Regions from separate parts of the Halomonas sp. NyZ770 genome, predicted to be linked through region 4. Evidence: predicted binding sites of a transcription regulator. Region 4 holds the regulator's gene; each other region holds the start of a gene.
The links. The regulator sigma-54, encoded in region 4, starts transcription at its own class of promoters, with help from an activator protein. The targets are predictions, from matches to a motif close to TGGCACNNNNNTTGCTNT.

Region 1 (5,562 bases), 290 kb from region 4:
TGCCTTGCTGAGCGAGAGCCGAAGCCATGATCTCCGAGCCTATACGCCCAAACGTGGAGGACTGGCTCAAGTTGTCGATGCTGACAAAAGTCGCGGCAATCATGGGGCTATAGCGTGTAAGGTCGGGGTTGCTTGCCATCATTTGCTGAGCAGCTTGATGGGCAAGCTCGGAAAGGTCCGGTTTGGGCGCTTCCTGCTGGTTGTTATTGCCCAGGGAGGCGCAGCCGGCCAGCACCAACAGCGCAAGGCTCGCAGCAGCCATGTGAATCGAGCGTCGATAAGAAGCAGATAGCACCGTCATAAGAGTCAACAGCATAAGTTTACCAGGTGTCGGTGATGGAAATGACCGGCGTTGTGGGGGCCTGTGGCACTCTATGGGGTGCATACTGGCGCCGATCACCGGCATTAATGTAATAGATATTGGACGACGAGTAGAGGATTTGATCCTGTTCCACGATCTGTGTGGTGATGATGATCTCTTCGTTGCTGGTGGGCGTCCAACTGCCGCCGATGGAGTCGGCGAGGATACCCGCCGGGATCAGCGCCAGTGCTGGTTCACTCCAGTGTCGAATGGGGAAGCTGGCAACGGCAATACCGCTTGCCAGCGCTGTGTAAGCACCAAAAGGCGGACGCGTGTAGCCTCGGTCACGATGTTGAACGACTTCCACATCGATCTGGACCGTAGCGCCGTTGGCGCGGGGCTGAGTGGTCACGCTGCCGCCGCGTGACACCAGCTCGCTGGTCAACAGGGTTCTGAAACCACGCTCGAACTCTCCACCACTGTAATAGCTGCCGTACTGCGCATGCTCGGGTGCCAGCACGTGCAGGTCCCGAAATCGCACGCGCTCGCTGGCCAGAATGCCCGCGGCTTCGTGGCGGGCAAGAACTTCCCAATGCTGGGCGGCCTGCATGCGCTGCTGCTCACTGTAAGGGTAGGTGGTAGCAATCGGCGTTTGTGATGTGTTGGCGTAAAAACAGCCGCTTAGCATCAAGCTAACCGCGCCAAGCCCGAGTGGGGCGAGATAGCGGCGAGTGAGAGACAGCAAAGGACGAATGCGCACCGGGTAGTTCCTTATCGCTAGTAAACGGCTTTTTGACAGGGCTTTTTGATAGACTAGTTTGCCATGCTCATAGTAAATCGGCCACGAGGTTTAAAACTTGAATGAGTAACCCCCATGCTTGAGGACCACCGTAGCGGCCCCCGTCACGACTCGCTGTTGTCATCATACCCTGAAGACGATAGCAATAATGGCTGGATGATCAGTTACATCGACATCATGACGCTACTGGTGGCGCTGTTCGTGATCATCATTGCGGCGGCCGGGGTGACCGGCCCCCGTTGGAGCCCTGAAGCAGATGACACCGACGTCAGCGAAAGCAGTGTGCCTGCTCTTGAAGTGCCGCTGCCCGCATTGTTGGATGAACGACGCCAAAAGCGCAACATCGCTTACCTGAATGAGCCCGGAACGCTCAGCCCGATGGCCATCAGCGCGGCCTTGGGGGTGGCGGGCCTGCCTTCGCCCGTCATGCCTGTCCTTCCGCTGACTGAAGTGCCTCCCTTGCTGGCACGCGCATCCATCGAAAGCGACACATCGCCCGTCGCGCCGCTGCTGGAGCGCTACTTGCCTACCTTGCCAACGCCGCTGCTCGTCGATGAGACGCAGCGCCTGGGCCAGCCGCTGGCCAGTTACATGGTACTGCTGACCGACCGGCCGCCTGTCAACGTGCAACAGATCGACGATGAGGCCATCAGCAGCGCTTTGGCGCTGGACGAGCAGCTGCCCGAACGCGTCGAAACATCGCTTTATTTGCCCAATCTGGAAGGCGTCGAGGTCTCCAGGGTAGCGGAAGGCATCAGCCTGCGGGTGCAGGATCAGCTACTGTTTCCCTCTGCCGCGGCGGGGTTGTCGGAAGGCGGTACATCGCTGGTGGGCAGCCTGCTGGAAACCATCCAGCGCTATGACGGCGAAGTATGGGTCGAAGGGCACTCGGACAGTCAGCCGATCAATACCCCTGAGTTCTCGTCCAACTGGGCGCTTTCCAGCGCACGGGCCATTGCCATCGTTGAAGCACTGGAGGCCGCTGGGGTCGAGCCAGAGCGGCTGCGCGCCGTCGGGTTTGCCGATACCCGCCCGCTGGAGGATAACAGCAGCGCCGAAGGGCGCGCCCGCAACCGCCGTGTCGAAGTGGTGATTCACGTGGAGTAGGCACTCACGCGCTGGCTTGGGACTGCTTTGCTTTTGCTGAACAAAAAAAGCCCGCCAGGGGGGTGGCGGGCATCAAAGGGCTTGGCTCACTGCAGCCCACTGACATCAGGTGAGGGGGTGTACGAGACAGTCAGTGGGTACAATTCGAGTATAGCTATTTTGAAATGTTTGCCAAGGGTTTGTGCAAATTTTTTGTTTTTTTATGCTCGGTGTTTTGATTAGATAAGAATTGTACAATAATTCAGCACTATTTCCCCCGACCTCCCTGCCTCTTTCTCATGCTCTATTTTGGTGCGTCATGGGTTGCCCTATTTTGGTGCTTGCTCTGACACCGCTTCGATAGTGCTTTAATATTTTGATTTTATTTAATTAAAACATCTTGGCGTGCATTTTGCTTTGGTGGTTGTCTACCTTGGGTATTGATCTCAAAAGATGGCTACGTTGGGCTTTTGGGTGACCTGATTTCAGTTTGCAGAAGGTGCTGCCATGACCGAGTTCGCTAGTCCTGAACTACTTGATCCCGCGTTACAGCCGCGTTTGGTGGTCACGGATCTCGACGGTTCCTTGCTGGACCACCATAGCTATGACTTTTCGCCTGCCGCTCCTTGGCTTGCTCGTCTCAAGCAGCTGGGTGTCCCGGTGATTCCCGTGACCAGCAAAACCCGGGCAGAACTACTGCCACTGCGTGAAGCCCTGGGGCTGACGGCGACGCCCTTCATTGCCGAAAACGGTGCCGTGATTGGTCTGCCGCCAGGCTGGTGCCATGCCAGTCTTGATCGGCCAGGCAGCGGGCCAGACGGCGTGGTCATCAAGCACACGGGGGTCGATATCCGCTTTATCCGTGCGCGGTTGGCCATCTGGAAGCAGCGCCTCAACCTGCGGTTTACGCCCATGGGAGAGATGGAGGTGGCGGAAGTCATCGCCAGAACCGGCTTGGACGAGCCTCGGGCCAAGGCGGCCAAACGGCGTGAGGGCAGCGAGCCGCTGATCTGGGAAGACGACGAGCGTGCCCTGGAGACCCTGCGCGAGGCGCTGGAGGGCGATGGTTTGACCATGACCCAGGGCGGGCGTTTTTGGCACGTCATGGCGCAGGCATCAGGCAAGGGGAGTGCGGTGACCTGGTTGATCCAGCGCTTTGCGGCGCTGCGCGGGCGCCAGCCGCTGGCGTTGGGGCTCGGCGATGGCCCCAACGACGTTTCCATGCTGGAAGCCGTGGACCAGGCCGTGGTGATCAAGGGCTGCCATGACTTGATGGTGGCACCGCACAACCGGGCGTTGTATCGCACCCAGGCAACCGGGCCAGCCGGATGGGCCGAGGGGGTGGCTCACTGGTGGGGGCGAGACGACCGCCGATTAGCGGCGGAATCCCACCAGCAAGCGGCCACGGCTTAACCCAACGAGGAAGTGCCCATGAGTGATTTTCATCAGAATGGCGTCATCACCGATTTTCATAACCTGACCCGTCGCCCCGTGGAAGAGCTCGAGCGGGAGCTGTGCCAATTTGCCAAGCGCCGCCCCATGGGGCTGATTCTACCGTCGCTGTTTTCCGAGCTGGAAGGGCCTGCACTCTCGGCCATTGTGGACGAGCTGGCCAAAGTGCCGTATCTCAACGAAATCGTGATTGGACTGGACCGGGCCGATCGCGAACAATTTCTTTATGCCCGCGAGTTTTTCTCACGCCTGCCGCAGCACACCCGCATTCTATGGAACGATGGGCCCCGGCTGCGTGAGCTGGATGCCGAGCTCGAACACCACGGGCTGGGAGCGTTGGAACCTGGCAAGGGGCGCAACGTGTGGTATTGCGCGGGCTATGTGCTGGCCTCCGGGCGCTCGACCGTGGTTGGGCTACACGACTGCGACATTCTCACCTATGACCGTAGCCTGCTGGCGCGCTTGATGTACCCGGTGGCGCACCCACGCTTCAACTACAGCTTCTGCAAGGGCTACTACCCGCGCATCGCCGAAGGCAAGCTGAATGGCCGGGTGTCTCGCTTGATGGTGACGCCGCTGCTGCGAGCGTTGAAGACCGTGTGCGGCCCGCTACCGTATCTGGATTACCTGGACAGTTTCCGCTACCCGCTGTCGGGGGAGTTTGCCATGCGCAGCGACGTGCTGGAGGGCATTCGTATTCCCGCCGATTGGGGGCTGGAAATTGGCGTGCTCTCGGAGCTACAGCGCAACTACTCGCATCGCCAGCTATGCCAGGTAGATATTGCCGATGCCTATGACCACAAACACCAGCCAGTGAGCGAAGAGGATGCCAGCGGTGGTTTGAACCGCATGAGTCTGGATATCGCCAAGGCCCTTTACCGCAAGCTGGCGACCCACGGGGTGAGCTTCAGCAGCGAGGATTTCCGTACACTGAAGGCAACCTATTATCGGCTGGCGCTGGACTTGATCGAGGCCTACGACCACGACGCTACCATGAACGGTTTGAGCCTCGACCGTCACTGCGAAGAGCAGGCAGTAGAGCTGTTTGCCAGCAACCTGCTGGAAGCCGGTAACCTGTTTCTCGACAACCCGCGTGAGCGCCCGTTCATTCCCAGCTGGAACCGAGTGCAGGCTGCTGTACCCGACCTGCTGACCCGCATGCACGAAGCCGTTGCGCTGGATAACCAGGGCAAGGTGTAGCCGGTGTCGCCATGGCGGCCCTTTGCTGACAAGGGCTGCTGGCCTTGGCGCACACCCTACAAGGGTGTGCGCTGTCAAAGGCGTTCGCGATTACTGTGGTGAAACATCGGGGTTAACAGCGTTGCTGGATAGCGTTACTGGATAGCGCTGCCGGGGGACGTTTCTAGAAGTCGTCGTGGTGGGTAGATTGGCGTGGCGGCGTGAGCGACAGCTCAGTGGCCTGACGCCGCTGGGCATTGAGCTTGAAGTTGCTGACCATCTGACGCAGCTGGGTGCTCAAATGTGCCAATTGCTGGGTAGCATGGTTGCTCTGCTGCACCAGCCCGGCATTTTGCTGAGTCATTTGATCCATCTGTGTCACGGCCTGGTTGACCTGCTCGATGCCGCTACTTTGTTCGATGGTGGCCGCAGAGATCTCCTGAACCAGCGTGCTGAGCTGCTGAATATCGCCCACCATGCCATTGATCACTTCGCCGGTACTGCGCACTCGGCGGCTGCCTTCCACCACCTGGGCATCGGCATTCTCGATCAGCCCCTTGATCTCCTGAGCGGCAGAAGCGGAGCGGCTGGCCAGTTGGCGTACCTCATTGGCCACCACGGCAAAACCGCGACCCTGTTCCCCGGCGCGGGCGGCTTCCACGGAGGCATTCAGCGCCAGGATATTGGTCTGGAAGGCAATCGCATTGATCGTCTCGACGATGCTGCTCATGCGAGTGGCGCTTTC
Region 2 (5,562 bases), 280 kb from region 4:
AATTTCCACGGAGAGCTGAGTAGCCGCATCTTGCCGACGCCCAGATGGCGCAGAATTTGCGAACCCGTACCAATGGTTAAATAGTTGCCGGCACCGTCCGAATCGTTGGTACGCGGCTGGCGTACCCGATCCAGGAAGATGTCCAGCTGATCTTTCAGATCCTGATGGGGGCGCCCGTCATCGATCAGGACGAACACACCGGCGGGCGCTTCGGCGATTTCACGCAGGGCACGGTGGGCATCCCAGCGGCACTGCTCGCCTTTCATCAGCCCCAGCACGTCGCGCAGCGTATCGGCCAAGTGTACACGAACCGTGGTGGGCTGCTCGGCGGTGGGCTGGCCTTTCACCAGCGCCAGGTGGTGAGCCCCCTGGATACGGTCACGGAACACATGCAGCGCCAGCTCGCCATGCACCGTGGACACACGACTGGTCTCGATGGCGTCGACAGTCTGTTCGTTGACGATCCGGTAGTGGATCAAATCGGCAATGGTGCCGATCTTGATACCGTGGGCCTTGGCGAAGGCTTCCAGCTCGGGGCGGCGCGCCATGCTGCCATCGTCGTTCATGATTTCACAGATCACGCCGCTGGGGTCAAGCCCTGCCAGCGCCGCCAGGTCGCAGGCCGCTTCGGTATGGCCTGCCCGGCGCAGTACGCCACCCGGCTCGGCCATCAGCGGAAAGATATGGCCGGGCTGCACGATATCCGTGGGCTTGGCATTGGGCGCAGCGGCGGCCTGCACCGTGCGTGCGCGGTCCGCGGCAGAGATGCCGGTGGTCACGCCTTCGGTCGCCTCGATGGACAGCGTGAACTTGGTGCCAAAACCGGACCCGTTGTCGCGCACCATGAGCGGCAGGTTAAGCTGCTCGCAGCGTTCTCGGGTCATGGGCATGCAGATCAGACCGCAGGCGTAGCGCGCCATGAAGTTGATATGCTCTGGCTTGACCAGTTCGGCCGCCATGATGATATCGCCTTCGTTTTCGCGATCCTCATCGTCCATGAGGATCACCATTTTGCCCTGGCGAATGTCTTCCACCAGCTCGGCGATAGGGGACAGGCCCTCAGAAGCGGAGTGCGCCATGGAATCTCCAAAAAAAGTGGTCGCATGGGATGCGATTTCGGGCGTCAGGGTACCTTGCTATGGCCGCTTGCGCTAGTCGACCCGGGGGGTCGCGATAATCTGCCAGTCCTGGCCTACCTGGCGAAACTCCTTGATCACCAGGCGCTTTTGATCCGCCATTCGGGTGATCCCCGGCAACTCGAATAGCGGCCGGGCATCGCCCCCGAGTAGTGTAGGAGCGACGAACAGCTGCAACTCATCGACCAGCTGCGCGTCCAGCAGTGCCCCGGCCAGCGTCGCACCGGTCTCTACCAGTAGTTCGTTTACCTGCTCATTATCGGCTAACCAGCGCAGCATGTCAGCAAGCTCGACGCGCCCGCCGGCGTCGCTGGGCAACACCTGAATCTCGGCACCAGCCGCTTCCAGTCGCTGACGCTTGTCGGGGCTGTGCTGCTCGGTGGTGATGATCAGCGTGCGCCCCGGCTCACGCAGGCAGGCCGCCGCCAGCGGCAGCCGCAACCGAGAATCCAGAATGACCCGCAGCGGTTGGCGCAGCACGATCTCATCGGCCTGGGGCAGCGCCAGCTGTTCGGGCCGCAACGTTAGCCGCGCATCGTCCATGATCATGGACTCCACACCGCTAAGGATCGCGCTGGAGCGTGCCCGCAGGCGCTGCACCTGGGTGCGCGCCTGCGGGCCGGTGATCCACTGCGACTCCCCTGAGCCCATGGCCGTTCGACCATCCAGGCTCATCGCCATTTTCAAGCGCACCAACGGACGCCGTGACTGCATGCGCAACACGAACCCGGGGTTGAGCGCCCGTGCATCCTGCTCAAGCAGGCCCACGTGAACCTCGATACCGGCAGCTCTCAAATGCTCTATCCCCCGCCCACTCACTTGCGGATTGGGGTCCCCCATGGCCACTACCACGCGCCCTACACCGGCATTGGCCAGCGCCACGGCACAGGGGCCGGTACGCCCGGTATGGGAACAGGGCTCCAGCGTCACATAGGCCGTGGCCCCACGGGCCTGTTCCCCTGCAGCTGCCAACGCATGCACTTCGGCATGAGGCTCACCGGCGCGTAGGTGGTAGCCTTCGCCCACGACCTGCCCTTCGGCCGAACGATCGTAGCGGACGATGACGCACCCCACGCGGGGATTGGGGTCCGTGGTATACAGGCCGTGGCGGGCCAGTTTCAGGGCGCGGGCCATGAAACGGTGGTCTGCAACAGAGAACAGGCTCATCCTTCAGCCTCTTTCGACGCGGGCCCACTGGCAGCGTCATCGCCAGGCGCTTGAGCAGGTTCCTGAGACAGCCGGTCGATTTCAGCCCGAAACTCGTCCAGATCCTGAAACTTGCGATACACCGACGCAAAGCGAATATACGCCACCTGATCCAGGCTGCGTAGCGCCTGCATGACGGCCTCGCCCACGTCACGGGCATTCACCTCGCGGTCACCGCGGGCACGCAGGGATTGGCGGATACGCTCCACGGCGGCTTCGATGGCTTCCGCGCTGACCGGGCGCTTTTCCAACGCCCGCAGCATGCCAGCCCTTAACTTGGCCTCGCTGAAAGTCTCCCGCGAGCCATCCGACTTCACCACCCTGGGCATGATCAGCTCCGCCGTTTCGTAGGTCGTGAAGCGCTCATGGCAGCTTGCACACTGGCGACGGCGACGCACCTGGTCACCGTCGGCCACCAGGCGTGAATCCGTTACTCGCGTATCGTTTGCACCACAAAAAGGACAATGCATGGCAGTCAACCTATTGTCGGCACGCACCCTCAAGTGCGCTCAGCGTGTCAGCCCCGTAGATACCAGCCGTGCCAACAGGCCGCCTGCTATCTCTTGTTTTGTAAGCTATTTTAAGAACTCTTCAAGGATCGTTGGGTAAACCATCCCACTACCGATTGTCGTGCCTGCAAAAGCAGGCGTACTCATGACTTGTACGTCATTTCGCACAGTATTCTCCTATATTGTAACGATTTGGCACACAAGCTGCAGCGTTTGTCGAAGGTTGATTGAAAGGAGGCACCCATGACGGCATTTGAGCTCAGGCTACAGCATTACTTGACCCACCTGTACGGCGAGCGCGCAGGAGAGGTACAGCGGCGCCTCGAACAGCATTTGGCCCACTTCCGACCGCTGCTTCCAGCGGCGCCTTTATCTGCTGAGCAGAGCGGCATTGCACCAACATGGAGCGAAAAGGATCAGTGGGTCATCAGCTATGGTGACTCCATCGTGGCAGACGGCACGCCGCCACTGGGCGTACTGAACCACTTTCTGCAGCGCCACCTGGGCGAGACGATCAGCGGGGTGCACGTGCTGCCCTTCTTCCCCTGGAGCAGCGACGACGGTTTTTCGGTCATCCATTACCGGGAGGTCAACCCCGAACTGGGAGACTGGTCGCATATCCGTGACCTGGCCAGCCACTATGACGTGATGGGCGACCTGGTGCTCAACCACGTTTCCCGTGAATCGCTGTGGTTCGTGGATTACCTGACCGGCAGCCTGCCGGGGCGGGACTACTTTATCGAGGTGGACCCTGACACCGATGTTTCCCAGGTCACGCGGCCACGCAGTAGCCCGCTGCTCGTGCCTGTCTCCACCCGCCGGGGCACACGCCACCTGTGGGCCACGTTTTCGGAAGACCAGATCGACCTGAATTTCGAGAACCCGGATGTCCTGCTGGAATTCGTCGGCATCCTGCTGTTTTATCTGCAGCAGGGAGTGAGGATCATCCGCCTCGATGCCGTGGCATTCTTGTGGAAGCGGCTGGGCACGGCCTGTATTCACCTGCCCGAAACCCATACCGTGGTGCGCCTGCTACGCGCCATCGTCGATGAGATCGCCCCCGGCACCTTGATCATCACCGAAACCAACGTGCCCCACGCCGAAAACATCAGCTATTTCGGCCTCGAACGCCTAGCGGAAGGCCCGCCGGACGAAGCGCACATGGTGTACCAGTTCGCGCTGCCCCCGCTGCTGCTGCACACCCTCACCCGTGGGGAGGCCAGCACCCTGCAAGGCTGGCTATCCAGCCTGCCGGTGCTGCCTGAACACTGCACTTACCTCAACTTTACCGCCAGCCACGACGGCATCGGGGTGCGCCCGCTGGAGGGCCTGCTGCCGGACCACGAACGCGACGCCCTGCTGGAGCTGATGCACCGTTTTGGTGGCTTCGTCAGCATGCGCAGCAACCCGGACGGCAGCGACACACCCTACGAAATCAACATTACCTGGTTCGAGGCCATGCGCGGCACCCGGCGCGGCCCTGACCCTTGGCAGATTGCCCGCTTCCTGTGCAGTCAGGCCATCATGCTCAGCCTGCAAGGCATTCCTGCGCTCTACCTGCACACCCTGACCGGCACGCTCAACGATGTCGAAGGCGTCGAGCGCAGCGGGCGGCTGCGCTCCATCAACCGGCGTCGCTGGCCGCTGGACGAACTGGAGCTGCTGCTGGAAAGCCCCTCTACCCCGACCCACGATGTCTTCCATGCCCTGCGTCGGCTGCTGGACCTTCGCCGTCAGGAGCCCTGCTTTCACCCCAACGTACCCCAGCAGGTCATCAGCACGCCAGCAGAGCTGCTGGCCATCGAGCGCGGTCCGCTGGCCGATGGCCGACGCTTGCTGGCCCTGTTCAACGTCACCGACCGCCGCATAGCCCTCGACCAGGGCGGCGAGGCATTGACTCAGCGACTGCAGCAGCACGCCTGGCAGCCGCTGGACACCTCGTCTTCGCTTCACCCGCTGGCATCCCTGCCCCCCTATGCCGTGCTCTGGCTGGTGGCTAACGCCTGACGCCTTGCGACATAACGTCTCAGGACAGAACAAGATAATCCTTTAATAATCCTGTCCTGCGACACTGTCCATCCAATTCGACGGTGGATACGTGAGCGTTTATGTTGCAACAAAGCCTGGCCATTGGCCCCATGGGATTCAGCCTGCATCAGTTGATCATCGGTTTTGCCTTCTTACTCGCCCTGTTGGTAGGCGCCCTGCTAGGCAGGCGCCAGCAGGTTTCGGTCAGCGATACCCTGTTTACCCTGCTGATGGTCGCCCTGCTGGCGGCCAGGCTGGTATTCGTCGTGCGTTACTGGGGGGAATACGACGGCCTGCTCGCGCGGCTGGATATTCGTGACGGTGGTTTTGATCTGCTGGCCGGTGCATTGGCCGGGATAGGGTATGGCGTCTGGGCACTGTGGCGCTCGCCGCGTCAACGCGCGCCGCTGGGCGCGGCCATGCTCACCGGCGGTCTGGTGTGGGGCGTCACGCTGGGCAGCACCCTGCTCATCGAACAGCAGACCCGGCCGCTGCCCACCACCCCGCTCAGCACCCTGGAAGACACCCCCATCAGCCTGCCGGAGCTGGCTCAGCAACAGGGCCAACCCATGGTAGTGAACCTGTGGGCCAGCTGGTGCCCGCCCTGCATTCGCGAAATGCCGGTCTTCGAAGCGGCTCAGCAGCAGGAGCAGGACGTGACGTTCGTGTTCGTCAATCAGGGG
Region 3 (5,562 bases), 350 kb from region 4:
CCAGATCGACTTCCATGCGCAGCTCTTCGGCCTGCTCTTCGCCCAGAATCGCATCCACCTCCGGGTTGTCCAACCCTTCGATACGCTTGTCGTCAGGGATACGGCTGCCCTGCCCCTGGGTATAGAGGTGAATCACGTCGTTGTAGAGATGATAGACACCCTTGAAGTGCCGCCCCATGCCAATGGGCCAGGTCATCGGGGCGCACTGGATGTTGAGCACCGTCTCCACTTCATCCATGACTTCGATGGGGTCACGAATATCGCGGTCCATCTTGTTCACGAAGGTGAGGATGGGCGTGGTACGCAGTCGACACACTTCCATCAATTTGATGGTGCGATCTTCTACACCCTTGGCCCCATCGATGACCATCAGTGCGGAGTCGACGGCGGTCAGGGTGCGGTACGTGTCTTCCGAGAAGTCCTCGTGTCCTGGAGTGTCCAGCAGGTTGACGATGCGTCCGCCGTAGGGGAACTGCATGACCGACGTCGTCACTGAGATGCCCCGCTCCTGCTCCATCTTCATCCAGTCGGACGTCGCGTGGCGATCATTGCGCTTGCTTTTCACCGAACCGGCCATCTGAATGGCGTTTCCGAACAGCAGCATTTTTTCGGTGATGGTCGTTTTACCGGCGTCAGGGTGGGAAATAATGGCAAAGGTGCGGCGTAGCTCTGCTTCGCGCGCTAATTGAGCGTCAGACATGGAGTTCTCTAAATAGGGGGACTGCGTAATAACCAAATAAGCGCCAGACAAGTGACGGGGTGCGCCTATGGTAACGCAACTCCCTGCCTGCGGCATACCAAAGCAAAAAACGCCGACAAGGTCGGCGTTTGGGGATCAAAAAGCGAGAGCTTCAGGCGAAGGTGTTGATCTGCGTACCGACGCTACCTTCCTGAGCAAGCTCAGGCTGCGCTGCCGCATCGGCCGAAGCCAATACTTCCGTGACCTGATCGGCTTGCTGCTCCAGCGCATCTCTGAACATTTGCATCTGCGCCTGCTCGACCGTTTGCGCCTGGTTCATGTAAAGCGCAGTGCTGACCGTATTACTGACCGCGACATCCATTGCGGAACCTCCATCTGGCGGAATTTCATCTACAGCCTAGCAAACATCCCTTCCAGACGCCAAGCAAACCGGAAAGCGACCTGACATCTAGAAGCGGTCCGCGCGGAACGGTGCCATATCGATGGCTGTCGGTTTATTTTCCATCATGTCGGCCAGCAGCTGGCCGGTAGCAGGCCCCAGCGTAAAGCCCTGGTGACCATGCCCGAACGCCAGCCACAGGCCAGGATGGCGTGGTGCAGGGCCAATTACCGGCTTCATGTCCGGCAGGCAAGGACGCGCGCCCTTCCAGGCACGTTCGTCCTTGCGATCGGCCAGCGGAAAAATGGTTCGCGCCACGCTCTCTGCCGCCCCTAGCTGCTCTTCGTCGGCAGGCGATTCCAGACGATCCAGCTCCGCTCCCGTGGTCAGCCGCACGCCTGCATTCATGGGGGCCAGAAGATAACCGACTTCCGCATCCATCAGCCAGTAATGCAGCTTGGTATCGGGCTGTGTGGCGTAGTGCATATGGTAGCCACGCTTGACGAATGTCGGGAAGTGGTAGCCCAGCGGCTTCATCCATTCTCCCGCCCAGGGCCCTAGCGCCATCACCACGTCATCTGCCGTGAAAGTGTCGGTGGCGGTGCTCACCTGCCACTGCGACCCCTGCTGGCTGACGTCAGTGATGTCCGCTTGTACCAGCTGGCCACCCAAAGCCACGAACGACTCGGCGTAGGCTGCCACGAGGCCACCGGGATCAGCGACGGTCCAGGGGTCCAGCCAATGGATGGCTCCGATGATCTGCTCTCCCAGCTGGGGCTCTTTTTCGGCAACCCCCTGGCGGTCGAGCACCGCAAACTGCACACCATAGAGATCGCGGGCTTCTTCTGCTTCCTTGACACGCTTGGCCAGCTTTTCGGGCGTTCGATATATCTCTAACCAGCCCTCGCGACGTACCAACGCATCGGCACCTGCCGCTTCGATCATCGGCGCGTGGGCGTCGAGGCACAGCTGAATCAGCGACGCGTACTCCGGGACGATCTTCTTGTAGAGCCGCGACGACGAATGATGCCAATAACTGAGCAGCGGAGAAGCCGCCTTGACCATGCCGGTGGGCCGATAGCGAATATCGACACGACGGTTGGGCAGCACGCTCAAAATGGTTTTCATATCGCGAGGAAACGGATACGGCCGTACCGCCTCACGCTGGATGATGCCCGCGTTACCGAACGAGGTTTCACGACCAGGCTGGCGGCGATCGATCAAGGTGACCTGAAAACCGCGCTTTTGCAGTTGCCAGGCGATACTGACGCCGACCATCCCTGCCCCTAAAACCACTGTTTGACGCGCCATTTTGATGCACTCCTCATTGAAAGATGATGCCACTACCAGCCCGTCCTGGCAGCGCCGCAACATATTGAAAAATATCACCAATCAAACAGCAATTACACAGTCATAAATACTGTTTTAAATCATCATTTCAGTTTTTATTAACGTAAAAATCAAAAATAAGGATGAGTCCACTAGCCACGGCACGACAATTGCTTCATTCACGTTAGCAGTGCTTGAAGCGCTCGTCACGCTGACGGGGCTGCCTGCCTCGTCACTCGACGGTGATCCCTTCACCTTCCGACAAAGCACCAAATTAGCGCATACGCCGCACCATGCAGCGACAAGGAGAGGCAGATGACAGTGATGCTGGAAACAAGGCTTCTCGACACTTTATGGGTCCTTTGGGCCGCCGCCATGGTGTTCGTCATGCAGGCAGGCTTTCTGTGCCTGGAAGCCGGCACTACCCGTACCAAGAACGCCATCAACGTCGCCATGAAAAACCTGGCCGACTTCGCGGTTTCGGTGACGGTTTTCTGGCTGATCGGCTTTGGCATGATGTTCGGTGTTTCACAGGGGGGTTGGCTAGGACTGTCGTTATTCGGCTGGGAAATGGAGGCCAGCAACGCCTGGCTGATGACCGTGTTCATCTTTCAAGCCATGTTCTGCGCCACCGCAGCCACTATCGTGGCGGGCGCAGTGGCGGAGCGCATGCCTTTCCTGGGCTACCTATGGACAGCCTTCTGGATAGCACTATTGATCTACCCAGTGTTTGGCCACTGGGCGTGGGGAGGCTTACTCGGTGGCACGCCTGGCTGGCTGGCCGCTCGTGGATTCGTCGACTTTGCCGGAGCAACGGTAGTGCATAGCGTGGGCGGCTGGGTGGCCCTGGCCGCCGTCCTGGTGGTCGGCCCCCGCACCGGGCGCTTTCGCGATGGCGTTCATGCCAACCCGTTCCCGGCGGGCAACCTGCCGCTGGCCATGCTGGGCGCACTGTTCATGATTCTGGGCTGGTTTGGCTTCAATGGCGGCAGCACCCTGGCCATGAATAGCGCCATTCCCGGCATCATCGCCAACACGCTGCTGGGGGCGGCTGGCGGCATTCTGTCGTCCATGCTGATGGGCTGGCGCATTCGCCGCTATGCCGATGTGATGTATGCCATCAACGGTGCCATTGCCGGCCTTGTCGCAGTCACGGCAGGCGCTCATGCCCTGTCGCTGCACGCGGCCTTCATGCTGGGCAGCATTAGCGGCGTGCTGATGGTGGCGGCCAGTGAGTGGCTGCTCAAAAAACGCATCGATGATGCCGTAGGCGCCATTCCCGCCCACCTGGTCACCGGCATCTGGGGCACGTTGGCACTGCCCTGGGTGGCTAACCTGGAGGCGCTGGGAACCTCGCTGAGCCGCTGGGAGCAGTTTCATGTTCAGCTCATGGGCGTGATCGTGTGCGGCGCATGGAGCTTTGGCGTCGCCTGGCTACTGCTGCAAGCGAGCAAGCGCATCATGCCTCTGCGGGTTTCACCGGAGGCAGAGAAAATGGGGCTCAACCTGGCAGAACACGGTGCCCGGAACGAACTGCATCAACTTCTGGAACACATGCGCCAGCATGAGCGCCAGGGGGACATGCGCCAGCGCATCGATGCCGACCCGTTTACCGAGGTAGGGGAAATCGCTGCCAGCTACAATCGAGTATCCGCCGCGCTTGAGCGCGCCGTGGGCCATACCCGGGTCATGCTGCGTAATTTGCGTGACGGCGTCTTGACCTGGCAGGCAGATGGCACGCTCACCAGCCTCAACCCCGGCGCTGAAGCACTGTTCGGCGTTCAGGCACAGCAGCTCGTCGGGCAACCCATCACGACGCTGCTTCCTCATCGGCCATTGACCCCCGGCACACGTCTGGAAATCAAGCGACGTACCGAAGACCAGCAAGTGCGCTATCTCGAAATCCAGGTCAGCGAGGGGGCTGCGGGGTCACACTCGGAACGTTCAGGCATGGTGCGGGACATCACCGAGCGAAAACTGCTGCAAGAGCAGCTGAATCGAGAGCGCGACCTTGCTCGCACCACGCTCGCCTCCATTGGCGACGGGGTGATCACCTGCGATGCCAGTGGCAACATTACTTTCATGAACAGCGAAGCGCAGCGCCTGACCGGCTGGGACGCCAGCGAAGCCTTGAACAAACCGATTCACCGTATCTATCAGCTGCGTGACGAACATAGCGACGAACCAATCAACAATCCGGCCCGCCATGTCCTGACCCAGCACCGCCCACTGCAATACACCGACCCCGGCATGCTGCTGAACCGCAATGGAAAGCGCTACCCCATCCAGCACAGCGCCTCGCCTATTCGCTCGCGCAGCGGCATTACTCTGGGTGCCGTCGTGGTCTTTCAGGATGTCAGCCTGACGCGCAAGCTCTCCGAACAACTCAGCTATCAAGCTTCCCACGACAACCTCACCGAGCTTGTCAATCGACGCGCCTTCGAGGCCCTCCTTGCCAAGCTGCTGACACAGACGGAAAGCGACCATGCCCTATGCTACCTGGATCTCGACCAATTCAAGATCGTCAATGATACCTGTGGTCATCAGGCGGGTGACGAACTGCTCCGACAGGTGGCTCGCAAACTGAAAGCGCATGTCCGCAACAGCGATACCGTGGCACGCCTGGGAGGCGACGAGTTTGCGCTGCTGCTGCCCGACTGCCCGCTGGAAAAAGCCAAATTGATTTGCGAAGCGCTGCGCAGCGACATCGAGCAGTTTCGCTTTGCCTGGCAAGAACACACCTTCGGCATCGGTGTCAGTATCGGGCTCGTTGCCATTACTCCGACGCAACCTCGGCGTCTGGCGGAAACACTCCACGCAGCCGATGCCGCCTGCTATAGCGCCAAGGAGGCAGGCCGCAACCGGATTCACTGCTACCAGCCCGACGACCGCCTGCTGCTGGAGAGGCACGGAGAGCTGCAGTGGGTACAGCGCTTGCAAAATGCACTGGATAACGACACTTTCCGTCTGTTCGCGCAACCGGTTCACCCAGTATGCACGCGAAACAAAGGCTATCAGGAGATCTTGATACGCCTGGAAGAGCATGGCCAGTTGATTGCCCCCGGAAGCTTTTTACCCGCGGCACAACGCTATCACTTCATGCCACGTATCGACCGCTGGGTCATTCGCAACACGCTCGCCTGGCTGAGCGACC
Region 4 (5,562 bases):
TCACACCCAGGATGGCCACGGGCTGAAGCTGCTCAAACGGGTCGGCATTCACGTCGCGCTGATTACCGGCCGTGACTCTCCCATGGTCAGCCAGCGTGCCGCAGCGCTGGGCATCAGCCATGTCTACCAAGGCTGTGAAGACAAGCTCGCCACCCTGCGCGGGCTATGCCAACGGTTAGACATTACCCTGGAACAGGTTGCGTTCTGTGGCGACGACCTCCCGGACCTCGCGCCGATCAAGCGCTCCGGCGTCGGCATCACTGTGCCCAACGCCCCCGACTACATGCACACCCACGCCGACTGGATTACCGATCGCCTGGGCGGGCATGGCGCCGTGCGCGAAATCTGTGACACGCTGCTCACCAGCCAGGGGCACTGGGACGCCGTACTCGACACTTATCTGCACGGTTCCGTCTGAATGGGCATCAGGGTGAGAAAACGCGTCTGGCTGTCGGGCCTGGTCATCACCCTGGGTGGGCTGTTGGTGTGGCTGGATCCACGCGCCCCTCAACAGCGTGAAGTAGACCCCGAGGCCCAGGCCCAAGAGCCCGGGCACGTGCTGGAAAATGCCGAAATCACCCTGTTCGGTGAAGACGGCACGCTTCAGCAATCCTTGGTGGCACCGCGTCTGGTACATACCCCGCAGGCGGCCATGACCCACGTCACGTCACCACGCGCCACCCTGTTCGACAGCGAGCAGCGTGAATGGCTGGCCATTGCCGACACCGGCACCTTGAACATGGACTCCCAGGCGCTGACCCTGGCCGGATCCGCACGCCTGCTGGCGCCGGACGAAGGCTGGCAGCTGGATACCGACCTGCTGCACTATGATGGACTGGAGCGTCATGCCTGGAGCGACACCCCTGTGATACTGCAGCAGCCACCTCAACGCATCGAAGCCTCACGCATGGATGTCTGGCTGGACGACAGCCGTGTCAGTTTGATCGATAACGTGCGCGGCGTGCATCCGCCCGCCCCCCAATCTTCTCAGGAGTCGCCATGAACGCCCTGCTTCGTACGGCACTGTTCGCCCTTGCCGTTCCCATGGTGGTAGGCGTACTGCCTGCCGCCGCTCAACAACAGGCCCCCGTTGAAGTGGAAGCCGACCGCCTGGACCTGGACCAACGTGCGGGCACGGCGGTCTATACCGGCAACGTCGACATTCGCCAAGGTGAAATGCAGCTGCGCGGAGAGCGTGTCGAAATTCATCGCAACGAGGCGGGCGAGCTCTCCCGGGCCGTCGCCACGGGCGAGCGTGCCTACCTGCGCAACCAGCTGGAAGACCAGACGACGCCCATGGAAGGCTGGGCGCGGCGCATCGTCTACCATGTGTCCGAGCGGCGTGTAGAGCTGATCGACCAGGCCGAACTGACCCAGCAAGGGGATCGCTTCCAGGGTGGACGGCTCGAATACTTCATCGACCGCGGGGTGGTCCAAGCACGCTCCGATGTCAGCGGCAGCGCACCGCAACGCATCCGCATGACCTTACAGCCCGAGCAATAGAGAGAGCCCCTCGTGACAGCCATCAGCCCCGACACTGCAGCGGTCAAGACGCTCCATGCACAGCATCTGGCCAAGAGTTACAAGCGCCGCCGCGTGGTCAAGGATATCAACCTGGAAATTGCCCAAGGCAGTGTCGTTGGCCTGCTAGGCCCCAACGGCGCAGGCAAGACCACCTCGTTCTACATGATCGTCGGCCTGGTGAAGGCCGATGCTGGCAAAGTGGGCATCGACGATCTCGACCTGACCCGGGCGCCGATGCATGAACGTGCCCTGGCAGGCATCGGCTACCTGCCTCAGGAAGCATCGATCTTTCGCAAACTGTCGGTGGCCGACAATATCATGGCCATTCTGGAAACGCGTCGTGAGCTCGACCGCAGCAGCCGAGAAGCCAAGCTCGAATCTCTGCTGGAAGATTTTCACATCACCCACATTCGCGACAACCTGGGCATGAGCCTCTCGGGCGGCGAGCGGCGGCGGGTGGAGATCGCCCGCTCGCTGGCCACCGAACCTGCCTTCATTCTGCTGGATGAACCATTTGCCGGCGTCGACCCCATTTCCGTGGGCGATATCAAATCGATCATACGCGCCCTCAAGAAGCGTCATATTGGCGTCCTCATCACCGACCACAACGTGCGTGAAACTCTGGATATCTGCGATATTGCCTACATTGTTGGCGACGGACACATCATCGCCAGTGGAAACCCCCAGGAAATCCTCAATAACCAGAAGGTACGCGACGTCTATCTGGGCGCCGACTTCCGGCTTTAAACAATGGCCCACGAAGACATTTTATTTAGTGGCATGCTTATTGCACTTGCACCAAACGGAGACTCGCTCTAGGGTGGAGCTTTCTGATTAACGAGTGGTTCTCAGATGGTCATGAAAGCTTCTCTTCAACTGCGCATCGGCACACAGCTGACCATGACACCTCAGCTGCAGCAGGCCATTGCGCTGCTTCAGCTATCGACGCTGGACCTTCGTCAAGAAATTCAGCAGGCGCTGGATGCCAACCCCATGCTCGAGCAGGAAGATGAGTTTGGCGAACAGGCCGTCAGCGAGCCTCAGGAAGCCGAGTGGGCAGACAGCATCCCCAGCGAGCTTTCCGTAGACAGCGACTGGTCCGACACGTACCAGGACATGGGGAGCATGGGCGGCAGCAGCGAAGGCCCGGACTTCGAGCGTCAGGCGGCGGGGCAGAGCCTGCACGGTCACCTGCTTTGGCAATTGGCCATGACCGACTTCTCCTCCCGTGAACATGCCATCGCCGAAAGCCTCATCGATGCGCTGGATGCCAACGGCTACCTGACCCAGCCTCTCAACGACATTCGCGAGGGGCTCAAGGCACAAGGCCACGACGGCCTGAGCCAGCGCGAGGTCGAAAACACCCTGCTGCGCCTTCAGCAGTTCGAACCCACCGGAGTATTTGCCCGTGACCTGCGGGAGTGCTTGATGCTGCAGCTGGCCTCGCTGCCCGAAGACACCCCGCTGCTGATGCCTGCCAAACGCCTGGTACGCCAGTTTCTCGAAGCCCTTGGCAAGGACGACATGCGCTTGCTGAAGCGACGCCTGAGCCTCGACGACGAGCAGTTGGACGATGTCATCCGTTTAATCCGCAGCCTTGACCCCAGGCCTGGAAGCGCCTACGGCATCACCGACGACAGCTATGTCACGCCAGATCTGGTGGTACGCCACGATCACGAGGGCTGGCACCTGGAACTCAACCCGGAAGCGCTGCCTCGACTGCGTATTCAGCCCGACTACGCCAGCCTGATCAAACGCGCCGACAAGAGCCAGGACAACCAGTTTCTGAAAGAGCATCTCCAGGAGGCTCGCTGGCTGATCAAAAGCCTTTCGAGCCGCAACGACACCCTGCTGCGCGTGGGGCGCGAGATCATTGCTCGGCAGATCGGCTTTCTGGAGCATGGCGAAGAAGCCATGAAACCGCTGATTCTGGCCGATATCGCCGAAGCGGTGGAGATGCATGAATCGACCATCTCGCGGGTCACTACCCAGAAATACATTCATACCCCGCGCGGGGTGTTCGAGCTCAAGTACTTCTTCTCCAGCCAAGTCAGCGGCCAGGAAGGTGGCGACAGCCATTCCAGCACGGCCATTCGAGCACGCATCAAGAAACTGATTCAGGACGAGCCTCCGGGCAAGCCACTCTCCGACAGCCGTCTGGTCACCCTGCTGGAAGCGGGCGGCATTACCGTGGCCCGCCGCACCGTGGCCAAGTACCGTGAGTCGATGGGTATACCTTCGTCGAGTGAGCGCCGTCGTTTACGCTAGTTAAACGCTCTCGCCCAACAAACTCTCGACGAGGGCTTTGCAATGGCCCAAAAAGGGTTACAATCGAAGTACAGTCCGATGGATAAGGAGCACGTCAATGCAAGTAAACATCACTGGTCATCACGTTGAACTGACTGACGCCTTGCGTGACTACGTAAACGAAAAGCTGGAACGCGTTGAACGTCACTACGACAACATCACGACCGTCCAGGTCACCTTATCTGTTGAAAAGGAGCGCCAGCAAGCCGCCTGCACCCTGCACGCAGCAGGAGCCGACCTTCATGCCGAAGCGCTGGACAACGACATGTACGCAGCCATTGACGCCCTGGCGGACAAAATCGACCGTCAGCTCGTAAAACACAAGGAAAAAGCACAAGCCCGCGCCCAAGGCGCTGGCGTGCGTTAACCCGATGACGTTGGAAACCATTCTCCCCCCGGAGCGCGTGCTGTACGACGTGCCCGGGGGCAGCAAAAAAAGGGTGCTGGAGTTTTTCAGCACCTTTATCGCTCAAAACACGCCCAGCCTGGATAGCCAGGAAGTCTTCAGTCGATTGATTGGCCGTGAACGGCTGGGCAGTACCGGCATCGGCAATGGCGTGGCCATTCCCCACGCACGCAGTCCTCACTGCAGCACGCCCATTGCCGGTTTTCTCAAGCTGGCCGAACCCGTCGACTTCGATGCCATCGATGGTGACCCCGTCGATCTGGTGTTCGTGCTGCTGGTACCCGAAGAAGCCGATGATACGCATTTGGCGCTATTGGGTCAGGTCGCCACGATCATGAACGACGCAGCCACACGCCAGCAATTGCGCAATGTCAGCAGCCAGCGTGAACTGCTGACGCTGTTGACCGATAAGATTCGCGAGCAGGCTGCCTAGCGCAGCCTTTGCCGGGCAGCAAGGCCGTCGGTAACCCCCTATTCCTTCTCAAGCCAAGAGAGATGCGCTATGCAGCTGGTGATCATTAGCGGCCGTTCAGGGTCCGGTAAGTCCATCGCCCTACAGGCGCTGGAAGATCTTGGCTATTACGCCATCGACAACCTGCCTGCCATGCTGCTGGGCTCGCTGGTCGATGAACTGCGTCAACAGGGGGGGCGTACTCATTTGGCCGTCAGCATCGATGCGCGCAACTTGCCTACTGCACTGGAACAGTTGCCTGCTCTGCTGGAAGAACTACGCCAGCGTCAGATCCGTTTTCAGGTCATCTACCTGACCACGGACGCTCGCATTCTGCTGGAGCGCTACTCGGCCACCCGTCGGCGCCACCCGCTGACGCGCGATAGCGACATGACCCTGGAAGAGGCCATCAACAAGGAAGAAGAAACCCTGCTCGAGATTCGGGACCTGGCTGACCTGCTGATCGACACGTCGCGTCTTTCGGTACACGACCTACGCCGCCGCATCACCGATCAGGTTGCTCATCAGCGGCGTGACCAGTTGACCCTGACGTTCGAATCTTTCGGCTACAAACGGGGCGTACCCATGGATGCCGATATCGTGTTCGACGTGCGCTGCCTGCCCAACCCCTACTGGGACCCCAGCTTGCGGCAGTTCACCGGACGCGACGCCAACATCAAGGCCTTCTTGAGCGGCTACACCATCGTCGATGACATGCGTGACGATATTCATGCCTGGCTGGAGAAATGGCTACCTGCTTACCAAAGCAGTCAACGCAGCTATATGACCGTGGCCATTGGCTGTACCGGCGGACAGCATCGCTCTGTCTACATGGTCGAGCAACTGGCGCAATCGCTGGTCAAGCGCACTGGCG

Region 1: a site for sigma-54 is predicted at 2,588-2,605, ahead of LG409_RS05795 (HAD-IIB family hydrolase). Genes of this name have one in related genera too.
Region 2: a site for sigma-54 is predicted at 3,045-3,062, ahead of LG409_RS05855 (sugar phosphorylase). Genes of this name have one in related genera too.
Region 3: a site for sigma-54 is predicted at 2,568-2,585, ahead of amt (ammonium transporter). Genes of this name have one in related genera too.

What each region holds. Positions count from the first base shown of each region.
Region 1 covers NZ_CP085143.1:1,235,975-1,241,536, forward strand. The annotation lists gene LG409_RS05780 (FlgO family outer membrane protein) at 1-316, opposite strand, end outside; gene LG409_RS05785 (hypothetical protein) at 321-989, opposite strand; gene LG409_RS05790 (OmpA family protein) at 1,176-2,207, shown strand; gene LG409_RS05795 (HAD-IIB family hydrolase) at 2,694-3,599, shown strand; gene LG409_RS05800 (glycosyl transferase) at 3,618-4,838, shown strand; gene LG409_RS05805 (methyl-accepting chemotaxis protein) at 5,002-5,562, opposite strand, start outside.
Region 2 covers NZ_CP085143.1:1,249,835-1,255,396, reverse strand. The annotation lists gene ribBA (bifunctional 3,4-dihydroxy-2-butanone-4-phosphate synthase/GTP cyclohydrolase II) at 1-1,079, opposite strand, end outside; gene ribD (bifunctional diaminohydroxyphosphoribosylaminopyrimidine deaminase/5-amino-6-(5-phosphoribosylamino)uracil reductase RibD) at 1,152-2,303, opposite strand; gene nrdR (transcriptional regulator NrdR) at 2,300-2,812, opposite strand; gene LG409_RS05855 (sugar phosphorylase) at 3,095-4,858, shown strand; gene LG409_RS05850 (TlpA family protein disulfide reductase) at 4,960-5,562, shown strand, end outside.
Region 3 covers NZ_CP085143.1:1,879,741-1,885,302, reverse strand. The annotation lists gene LG409_RS08655 (peptide chain release factor 3) at 1-700, opposite strand, end outside; gene LG409_RS08650 (putative motility protein) at 852-1,061, opposite strand; gene LG409_RS08645 (NAD(P)/FAD-dependent oxidoreductase) at 1,149-2,390, opposite strand; gene amt (ammonium transporter) at 2,724-5,562, shown strand, end outside.
Region 4 covers NZ_CP085143.1:1,530,534-1,536,095, reverse strand. The annotation lists gene LG409_RS06985 (KdsC family phosphatase) at 1-418, shown strand, start outside; gene lptC (LPS export ABC transporter periplasmic protein LptC) at 419-1,003, shown strand; gene lptA (lipopolysaccharide transport periplasmic protein LptA) at 1,000-1,503, shown strand; gene lptB (LPS export ABC transporter ATP-binding protein) at 1,525-2,271, shown strand; gene LG409_RS06965 (RNA polymerase factor sigma-54) at 2,377-3,792, shown strand; gene hpf (ribosome hibernation-promoting factor, HPF/YfiA family) at 3,890-4,198, shown strand; gene ptsN (PTS IIA-like nitrogen regulatory protein PtsN) at 4,203-4,670, shown strand; gene rapZ (RNase adapter RapZ) at 4,740-5,562, shown strand, end outside.